Regions from separate parts of the Pseudoalteromonas sp. 2CM37A genome, predicted to be linked through region 2. Evidence: predicted binding sites of a transcription regulator. Region 2 holds the regulator's gene; each other region holds the start of a gene.
What was found. Region 2 encodes LexA, which represses DNA repair genes until DNA is damaged. Its sites were predicted from a motif close to TACTGTATNNNNATACAGTA; they were not measured.
Positions count from the first base shown of each region.

Region 1: MTF68_RS03750 (SulA-like leucine-rich domain-containing protein) is a predicted target of LexA. The motif match lies at 1,416-1,435, and genes of this name have one in related genera.
Region 3: uvrD (DNA helicase II) is a predicted target of LexA. The motif match lies at 1,805-1,824, and genes of this name have one in related genera.

Region 1 is NZ_JALNTJ010000001.1:847,720-851,003, forward strand. It holds gene MTF68_RS03740 (NCS2 family permease) at 1-602, opposite strand, end outside; gene MTF68_RS03745 (sel1 repeat family protein) at 720-1,175, shown strand; gene MTF68_RS03750 (SulA-like leucine-rich domain-containing protein) at 1,459-1,893, shown strand; gene MTF68_RS03755 (YchJ family metal-binding protein) at 1,936-2,415, shown strand; gene MTF68_RS03760 (DUF6172 family protein) at 2,543-2,845, opposite strand; gene MTF68_RS03765 (VC2046/SO_2500 family protein) at 3,036-3,284, opposite strand, start outside.
Region 2 is NZ_JALNTJ010000010.1:77,643-80,926, reverse strand. It holds gene MTF68_RS17185 (hypothetical protein) at 130-510, shown strand; gene MTF68_RS17180 (hotdog fold thioesterase) at 521-961, opposite strand; gene lexA (transcriptional repressor LexA) at 1,139-1,756, shown strand; gene coxB (cytochrome c oxidase subunit II) at 2,219-3,284, shown strand, end outside.
Region 3 is NZ_JALNTJ010000007.1:135,841-139,124, forward strand. It holds gene MTF68_RS15660 (peroxiredoxin-like family protein) at 96-740, shown strand; gene MTF68_RS15665 (YacL family protein) at 871-1,239, opposite strand; gene MTF68_RS15670 (hypothetical protein) at 1,353-1,577, opposite strand; gene uvrD (DNA helicase II) at 1,889-3,284, shown strand, end outside.

The DNA of each region.
Region 1 (3,284 bases), on a different contig from region 2:
ACTAGCAAAATGCTAATAAGTACGCCGCTTTTTATATCACGATAAAGCAAAGCAGCAATGACAAAAAAGCTTAAAATAGCTAATAAAGGACCTGCCGAAGTAATATCGCCAAGCTGTACTAATGTAGCTGGGCTTGAAACAATAATGCCTGCATTTTTAAGCGCAATTAACGCTAAAAACGCACCAATACCAGTGGCAATAGCCTGCTTTAAAACCAGAGGGATAGCATTAATTATCCACTCTCTGACCTTAAACAAACTTAATATTAAAAATATACAACCAGACATAAATACCGCACCTAATGCAGCTTGCCAGCTATAACCCATGCCCAGTACAACACCGTAAGTAAAAAATGCGTTTAAACCCATGCCCGGCGCAAGTGCTAAAGGGTAATTAGCCCACAATCCCATAATAAAACAGCCAATAGCAGCCGCAATACAGGTAGCAACAAATGCAGCACCTTGATCCATGCCTGCTTCCGCAAGCATTGCAGGGTTTACAAATACAATGTAAACCATAGTAATGAAAGTAGTGATTCCAGCAATGCTTTCGCGTCGCACATTGGAGTTATTTTCGCGGAGTTTAAATAGAGCTTCGAGCATAATAGACTTGTGATAGTAAAAAGTGACGTGATTTTACCATAAAATTAAGTATAAACAGGACATTTTACCTTGCGATATACTAAACTGTTGACGTAGAAACTATAAAAAAGAAAATATATGAATAAGACTCAGCCTAGCGGACAAGACTTAGAGCAGCAATTAAACAATATTTTAAATTTTGTAACACAGCCTACAAACCACAGCGCTGAAAACAATAGTGATGTAAGTGAGCAAACAACACTTAACAAAGCACTGTATTATTTAAAGCATAACCAGGCACCGTTGGCAGCTAAGTGGATGCGCCTTGCCGCAATGGCCGGAAATCATCGCGCCCAGTTTTATTTAGGGTTATTTTTTGTCAAAGGCCAAGGCGTACCAAAAAGCGTATTTCACGCAGCAGCATGGCTGAGTTTAGCCAGCAGCCAAGGCTATGAACCGGCAACCGTTGCTTTAAATGATTTAAGAAAATATATCGACACCAAACGTCTTAAAGACGCTCAGTGCTATGCAGCCAGTTTGTATGAGCAAATCCACCAAATTCAGTTTGCCCACTTAATCCCAAAAAATAACTAACTACTGTATAGCTAACAGCTAAGCACTGTAAAACACACTAAAATAACTGTATAGCCATCCCTTAAGTACTGTATAACACTGCTACACTTTATACAGTACTGCAAACACCCTCAGCTTTCACTTGCACAGCACAAACTGTAACCAACTGTTTTTAAAGTATTATTTTTATTGTTTATTTTTTAAAACCATTAACTGTATAAAAAATAACAAAAAACGCTTGCACACAACAACTGTATAAACTACTGTATACATGTACTGTATATAAACCCAGTGAGTGAGACCTATGCTACAGCCAATTACCGTAAGAACCGTTAAAAGCTACCAACAACATGATGAAAGTGAGTCGGTAAACTTAATTAAAGTAGAAGATGAAATTTCTGCTACGTTTGAGATGCTAAAAGTGTTGCACCAATACAATAGCTCTAACGCGTGGACCTTACTGATTGCGCCCGACCATGTGCCTAGTAAAGCCTTGCTAGATAGCTGCTCTATAGATACCAGCAAACTGCTTGTAATAAGACAAAAGCATTTAGTAAATTTAGAGTATGTACTTAATTCAGCACTTCATAATGGGAACTTTGCAGCCATTATTACGTGGACAGATATAGTAAGTGAGCAGCAGCTTGTTAATTTATCGCTTAATTTAAACAAAAGAAGCGCTAAGCTATTTTGCTTTACTAAAAAAACCAGCACTACAGCAATATCACTTACTCAATAAGCTTGGTAAAATGCATTTTTAATTTATGTTAATTAGTATTTTATGAGTGTAACTAGTACTAGCGCTTGCTTATGCAACAGTCAGCTTAATTATGGGGACTGTTGCCAGCCTTATCATCTTGATATAAAAACCCCAGCAACACCTGAGCAACTAATGCGTTCGCGCTTTAGTGCTTATGCATTAAAAAATGCATCTTATGTATTTAAAACTTACGCCAAAGAAAAACAAGCACAAAACCCAGTAAATGAAATTGCTGACTTTGCCAATAGCTGCCGCTTTGTAAAATTAGTTGTGCGCGATACGCAGCAAAGTGATGAGCGAGGTTATGTTGCCTTTAACGCGTATTATTTTTACCAAAACTTATATTGTGAGTTAGATGAGAAATCAGACTTTATAAAAGAGGACGGTGAATGGCGTTATTTAGAGGGTATTATTAATCCGGCCGCCGATATAAAAGTTGACAGAAACGACCCCTGCCCATGTGCAAGCGGTAAAAAATATAAAAAGTGTCACAGTGTATAAAATAAGCTAAACACTTAGCATAAAATAGCTTTTTATTTAAGCGCTACTCTATACCACTAAACACGTTAATAACTGCCATAAACAAAAATGGACCATCTAGGTCCATTTTCTACAATATTGCTATTGGTTATTCATCATCATCTAGATCGAACGATTCACGCTGCGCAGGTCTAGCTAAAATCTCAACATAGAATGAAGTAAGCGCCTGCTTTTCGATTTCGCTGATCTTGTTGTTAATTTCAGCTACGTGAACAACTTCGGCATCATCGGCACTTGTGCCAAACTTACAGTCAAACGCCCAGTAATCAGCTTCAACAGGTAGCGTTTTATTGCGCTCTCTTTTCAAATATTTTTTCACTTCATGCTTTGCAGCATCAACCATACGAGGGTATTTGATTTTCTCATGATTTAGCGTGAATGTTTTCTTCATTACGTTCCTAATTACCTTGATTTAATGATAATGGCACTCAAGTCATACCATTTGCAGCCATTATAGCAATTGCATTTAATTTGTGGATGCTTTTTTTAAACAAAAAAAGAATTGTTCTATTTTATTGCATAACCGATTATTAAATATAAGGTGTTTTAGGCTTTTAAAACGCACAAGTGTTAAATTATTTTTATGCGTTAGCAACAAGCAATGGCTTATGTATAGCCTCATTAGTTAAATCGTCATAAAATGCTGCGGCGTCCATTTGTGGACTTGCAAGCGCGGTGTGCGTGTCATTTAAGCGCCTGCGTACTGATAGTTCACAATTATCGATTACTGTTAAAGGGATATGTAACTTGTCATCTCTAATCGCTAGTGGCTCAGGGTTTAAGCAGTGGCTTAATTTTATTGTTTTCATGCCCGCTTGCTCGCCTTGTTG
Region 2 (3,284 bases):
TAGGTGCCAATGGCGTTTAAACAGGTATTTTCTATTAATAAAGCCATGTTTAGCGCTTTGTTGATTTGGTATAAAAGTAAAACTGCGTTAAAGTTTGCGATGAAACTATAAGAGGGTAAAAAGCAGACAATGTCGGAAATTCAATTTTTAAATGTAGATCTAGAGCTTGAGTCTAAACAAGATATTAGCGCCCTAGTGGCAGACTTAAAGAAAAACGCGATGGTTTTGCATTATGACAAAGACGAATATCGTCAATTGGCGCGTATTGAAGCCTCAGGTGATATAACCACGCCAGACAAAGCAATCAACCACTTATGTGAATTAATAGAGTCGTGTTCACGTAATGCGCTTAAGCAGTGGCTAAGCTGTTCGCGCAGAACGTTTGATATAGGCTTTGAGTCGGGCACGTCACCTAAGTGTTTTAACCAAGCTCTACATGCAGATACACTGCTACGTATATCTGCCATTGGCGCTGGGATGGAAATAACGATTTACCCTATCGAAAAGTAGCCATAGTTAATTATTTGCGCTCGACAACCGCTGCGGTCATTTTTGATACGCAGCAAAGCTCGCCGCGGCTATTGGTTATTTTTATTTCCCATACAGAACTGCGCTTACCAATATGAAATGCACGAGTGACGGCGGTTAAAGTGCCATTTCGAGAGGCCTTTAAGTGGCTGGCGCTAATTTCCTGTCCAACACAATAAAATTTTGTAAAGTCCACTACAAAGTTAGCGGCGTAGCTTGCTACGGTTTCGGCAAGTACCACATTTGCGCCACCATGTACCATACCAATAGGATTATGATGCTCAGGAATAGCAGGCATGGTAGCCACCAGGTAATCATCTCCTATTTCAGTTATTTCTATGCCCATGGTTTTCATTAGCGTGCCTTGGCAGTTTATTCCCTCATCTAACTGTTTGCAAAGCTCTAATGTGATGGGTTGATGCCAAATACTCATAATTACTCCTTTATATTGAAAGCAAATTTATAGCATTTTAAATACTGAACGTCTGCAATTACCTAAAATTTATCCAGGTGCGGTGTATTTAGCTATTTTAAAGCACAATTTAAATTTGCGATTTTTATTTAACTGTATATACTCACAGTTAAATGTACTGTATGGAAAGCCAGTTGTATGCGACCATTAACTAAACGCCAAGCTCAAATACTCGAACTAATAAAAGTTTTTATTAAAGACACTGGTATGCCTCCTACACGTGCCGAAATTGCGCAAACACTCGGTTTTAAAAGTGCCAATGCCGCAGAAGAGCACTTAAAAGCGCTTGCCAAAAAAGGTGTTATTAAAATGAAACCAGGCGCAAGCCGTGGTATTCAATTGGTTGAAGAAGAAGAGCCTGAGCAACTAGGTCTACCATTAATAGGTAGAGTTGCAGCGGGTTCGCCTATTTTGGCGCAAGAACATGTTGAGAGTCACTGTAAAATAGACCCACTTATGTTTAAACCAGCCGCCGACTTTTTATTGCGTGTTAACGGTATGAGTATGAAAGATATAGGTATTATGGATGGCGACTTACTTGCCGTACACCGTACTCAAACAGCTGAAAACGGCCAAGTTGTGGTTGCACGAGTAGATGAAGACGTAACCGTAAAACGCCTAGAAAAAGCAGGCCGAAAAGTATTATTACACGCCGAAAACGAAGAGTTTACGCCAATTGAAGTAGACCTTGAAAACGAGTCGTTTAATATTGAAGGGTTAGCCGTTGGCGTAATAAGAAATGCCGACTGGATGTAATTTTTAACTAATATCTATAAATGCGCACTTTTTAGTGTGCATTTTTGTTTTAAAAACAAACCTTCCACCATCTCAAAGCGCCCTAAAATTATTTAGGCTGTAAACTTTTTTTCACTCATACTTTTATCTTCCTAAGCGTGTTACATCCCTTAATTTTGCTCGTGTCTTGGCTGTTAAATAACAATTTAATACGCCGTCATTTAGTCAAATTTAAAATATCACTTGATTGTTTTTTATACTAAAACTTGCTTGTTGTACGTTTTTTAGCTAATCATTAATGTGCTGGACTAACAATAACTCACAGCTTTTTAGTTATGAGAACACACAATATACACAAACCTTTTGTTGTCCTAGCGATACCGATCAAAAATAAGATTGGTTAAAAAATAAAAATAACGAATTGGCGTTTAAGCCGTATGCCTCTTCGCTTTGCATTCGCAATAGCATCAAAGGAGCCGTCACATGGGTAAACTGACCTCTACCTTGTGGCTTGTGTTGATTATGTTCCCGCAGCAAGTGCTGGCTAATAGCCAATACAATATGCGCAAGGGCGTAACCGATATAAGTAATAATGTATATCAGCTACACATGACCATATTTTTAATATGTTGTGTGATTGGGGTGATAGTGTTCGCAATAATGTTTTGGGCACTGATTCATCACCGTAAATCTAAAGGGGCAGTTCCTGCCCAATTTCATGAAAGTACCAAAGTAGAAATTCTTTGGACTGCCATTCCGTTTGTTATTTTAATTGCCATGGCAATCCCTGCCACTAAAACCCTCATTGCGATGGAAGATGCCAGTAAGGCCGACTTAACCATTAAAATTACAGGGTCACAGTGGAAATGGCATTATGAATACATGGGCGAAGACGTAGAGTTTTACTCTATTTTATCTACCCCTCAAGACGAAATAGCCAACCTTGCTAATAAAAACCCCAATTACTTACTTGAGGTTGATAAACCTTTAGTACTGCCAATTAATCAAAAGGTGCGTTTTTTAATGACCTCTGATGATGTTATTCACTCTTGGTGGGTACCCGATTTTGCCGTTAAAAAAGATGCCAACCCGGGGTTTATCAACGAAACGTGGACCAACATTAACGAAGAAGGTATTTACCGAGGACAGTGTGCAGAGCTGTGCGGTAAAGATCATGGTTTTATGCCCGTGGTGGTTGAAGCTAAATCGCAAGAGGACTTTAACGCATGGCTTGCAGATGCTAAGCAAGCTAAGCAAAAAGCCGCACTTGCTGATGCAGCATTGCTTGAGACAACAATTCCTAAAGAAGAGCTAATGACACTAGGTGAGCAAGTGTATATGGCAAGTTGCGCTGCGTGTCATCAGCCTACAGGTATGGGTTTACCGGGTGTATTTCCTGCGTTAAAAGGCAGCCCCATTGTTTTGGGTGATATAAAAGATCACATTGATGTAGTGATTCATGGTCGCCCAGGAACTGCAATGCAGGCATTTGCAAAGCAGCTCTCAATTAAACAACTTGCAGCGGTAATTACCTATAAACGTAATGCGT
Region 3 (3,284 bases), on a different contig from region 2:
CTTGAGCTTTTAAATTACGCTTATGATACAGGCAAATAATAAAAAGTGCATTTTTGATCTATTATAAACAGCACATAAAAACAGGGCAGGAAATAATGATGAGTAAAGTGTTACTGCATACCTTGGCGACTATTGTAATGGCTGCTTTTTTAGTAGCGAATGCGCAAGCAAGTACAGAAGGAATTGCTACAGCCCCCGAGCAAGTATCACCATTATTACCGGGCTTAAGCGTGCCTAATATAACGCTCAAAGATCAACATGGTAATAATGTAGAGTTACAAAAGCGCTTTGCTGAAAAAACAACGGTGCTTATTATTTACCGCGGAGGTTGGTGTCCTTATTGCTCAAAACAACTGGCTAATATACAAAAAATTGAGCAGCAACTCGCTAATTTAAACGCGCAAATTATTGCAGTATCGCCAGATAGTCCAGAAAAACTAGCCCAAAGTAAAATAAGCTCGCCAAATTATTTACTGCTTTCAGATGATAGCCTAACCCTAGCAAAAGCCTTAGGTTTAGCTTATTTTTTAGATGATAAAACAGCCGCTATCTATCGCAATAAGCGCGGTGTTAACTTTGTTGATGCCCAAGGCAAGGTAAACGTCGCTTTACCTGTACCGGCTGTATTTGTAATTGATAAAAGCGGCGTTGTGTATTTTCAGTACGCAAACCCTAATTACAAAGTACGTTTAACAGAGGAGCTATTATTAGCTGGCGTTAAATCAATAGAAAATCAATAATCTGTAGATATATACCAATCGACTTAAATATTTAATCACTCTAGGGTGCTAAATAGAGCGCTATAAATGCCTAATAACTTTACACAATTGATATTACAAAAAAGGCCAACTAGGTTGGCCTTTTAAACATTTAACGCGAGCCACTAAACTCAGCCCACGACTCTATTAAATCTATAAAATCTTCAAAGCCACAACCACTCACTAGGCCATTTTCTTCAAGCATTAAGTCATCATCTTGATAGGCGACTAAATCTTCGCTGTCTTGGTGTAGAGCATGGGCTTCAAATAAGGCTTCGTCTTTAGAGAGTATTAAGTCTATCTCTTGGCCTTTTAACGTTATTGGCTCGTAACTTGTTTTTACCGAGCTAATAAGTGCTTGTACCATCGCGACTTTTTCTTTGCCAATTTCTTCGTTTAACCAGCGGCCAATTAGGGCATGCTCGCTGCTTATTTTAATGCGCAGCCCACTAATAGGGTCACGTATAAATTGATATTCCATAATTTTTACTTTTAAAACGCTAATGCACTAATTATACCCATAAATAGCCTTAAACACCGACCCTAAAACGCAAAATAGCGCCAATGGGCGCTATTAAATAGGTGACATAAAAGCTAACTTCGCGATCTAAAACGTGCAGCATCTATAATCGACCATAAATAAATAATAGGCACGAGTACGAAGCCTACTAATACATAAATAAGTGCGTAACTAATTATAATAGCTAGCGCAAAAAAGATAGCGGCTAAAATTCGCCCTTGTACCAATTGCCCTAAACCAGGAAAAAATATATTACACAACGCTGCAATAACATTACCGCCAGAACCTTGATCAGCCATACTCACCTCTGTAGTTAATTAATTTTAAGTTTTAGTTATTTACTTACTATCACACTTTATGCCAATTTATTAAAGCTTAAAAATCAAATAGTTAAATTACTACTAAATAACTGCTTTAGTATTTTTTACTAAATATAGGTCAATTTGATTATTTTTATTATTAATTATCGTTACTTAAGAGTACAAAAAAGCGACTAAGCGATTAGTTTTACAAGTATTTTTAGAATAGCTGTTCATAAAAACAGTATTTTATTTAGCCTAACAAAAACACCTGTTATACTGCCCTCATTATTGATTGAAAAGGCGTAACGATGGACGTTTCTGAATTACTCGATGGCTTAAATGACAAACAACGCGATGCCGTTGCAGCCCCACTACAAAACATGCTGGTATTAGCAGGTGCTGGTTCGGGTAAAACACGTGTTTTAGTTCATCGTATCGCGTGGTTAATGCAGGTTGAGCAAGCATCAGCCTATAGTATTTTTGCAGTTACTTTTACCAATAAAGCCGCTAAAGAAATGCGCACCCGTGTTGAAGAAACCTTAAAAGCCCCTGTCGGTGGTATGTGGATTGGTACTTTCCATGGTTTATCACACCGTATTTTGCGCGCTCATCACCGTGAAGCAAACCTGCCAGAAGCCTTTCAAATTTTAGACTCTGACGATCAACTAAGAATGATCAAGCGCTTATTAAAATCAATGAATATTGATGACAAAAAGTGGCCCGCCAAACAATTTGGCTGGTACATCAGTGCTAAAAAAGATGAAGCCCTGCGCCCTAAAGATATTCAAGCCTACGATATAAACGAGCAAATGATGCTACGTGTATATGCCGCCTATCAAGAGGCGTGTGACCGTGCAGGTTTAGTCGATTTTGCCGAAATACTGCTACGTAGCTACGAAGTACTTAAAAATAACCCTACGCTACTTCGCCATTACCAGCAGCGCTTTGCCCACATGCTGGTAGACGAGTTCCAAGATACCAATACCATTCAATACGCATGGTTAAAGCTACTTGCTGGTGATACACAAAGCATTATGATTGTAGGCGACGATGACCAAAGTATTTACGGTTGGCGCGGCGCTAAAATAGAAAACATTAAACGCTTTTTAACTGATTTTAACGCCGAGACTATTCGTCTTGAGCAAAACTACCGCTCAACCGCAACCATCCTAAAAGCATCTAATGCGCTAATTAAAAACAATTCAGAGCGCATGGGTAAAAGCCTTTGGACCGATGGTAACGAAGGCGAGCCTATATCAATTTATGCCGCCTTTAACGAGCTAGACGAAGCCCGCTTTGTAAGCAGCAAGCTACGCAGCTGGTTAAATGCTGGTAATGCGTTGCAAGACGCCGCTATTTTATACCGTAGTAACGCGCAATCTCGTGTACTCGAGGAAGCCATGCTTCAAGAAGGCTTAAAATACCGTATTTACGGTGGTATGCGATTCTTCGAACGTCAAGAAATTAAAGATGCGCTATCGTACTTACGATTGGTAGGAAACCGCCAAGATGACGCCGCATTTGAGCGTGTAATTAACACCCCTGCGCGCGGTATTGGCGATAAAACACTTAGCCATATACGCGACTGTGCGCGTGCTGAGTCTCTGCCTCTTTGGTACGCAGCTAAAGCAATTGTTGAACAACAACATTTATCGGGTCGTGCGGCAAGCGCTGTTACAAAATTTGTAGAGTTGGTAGAGCACA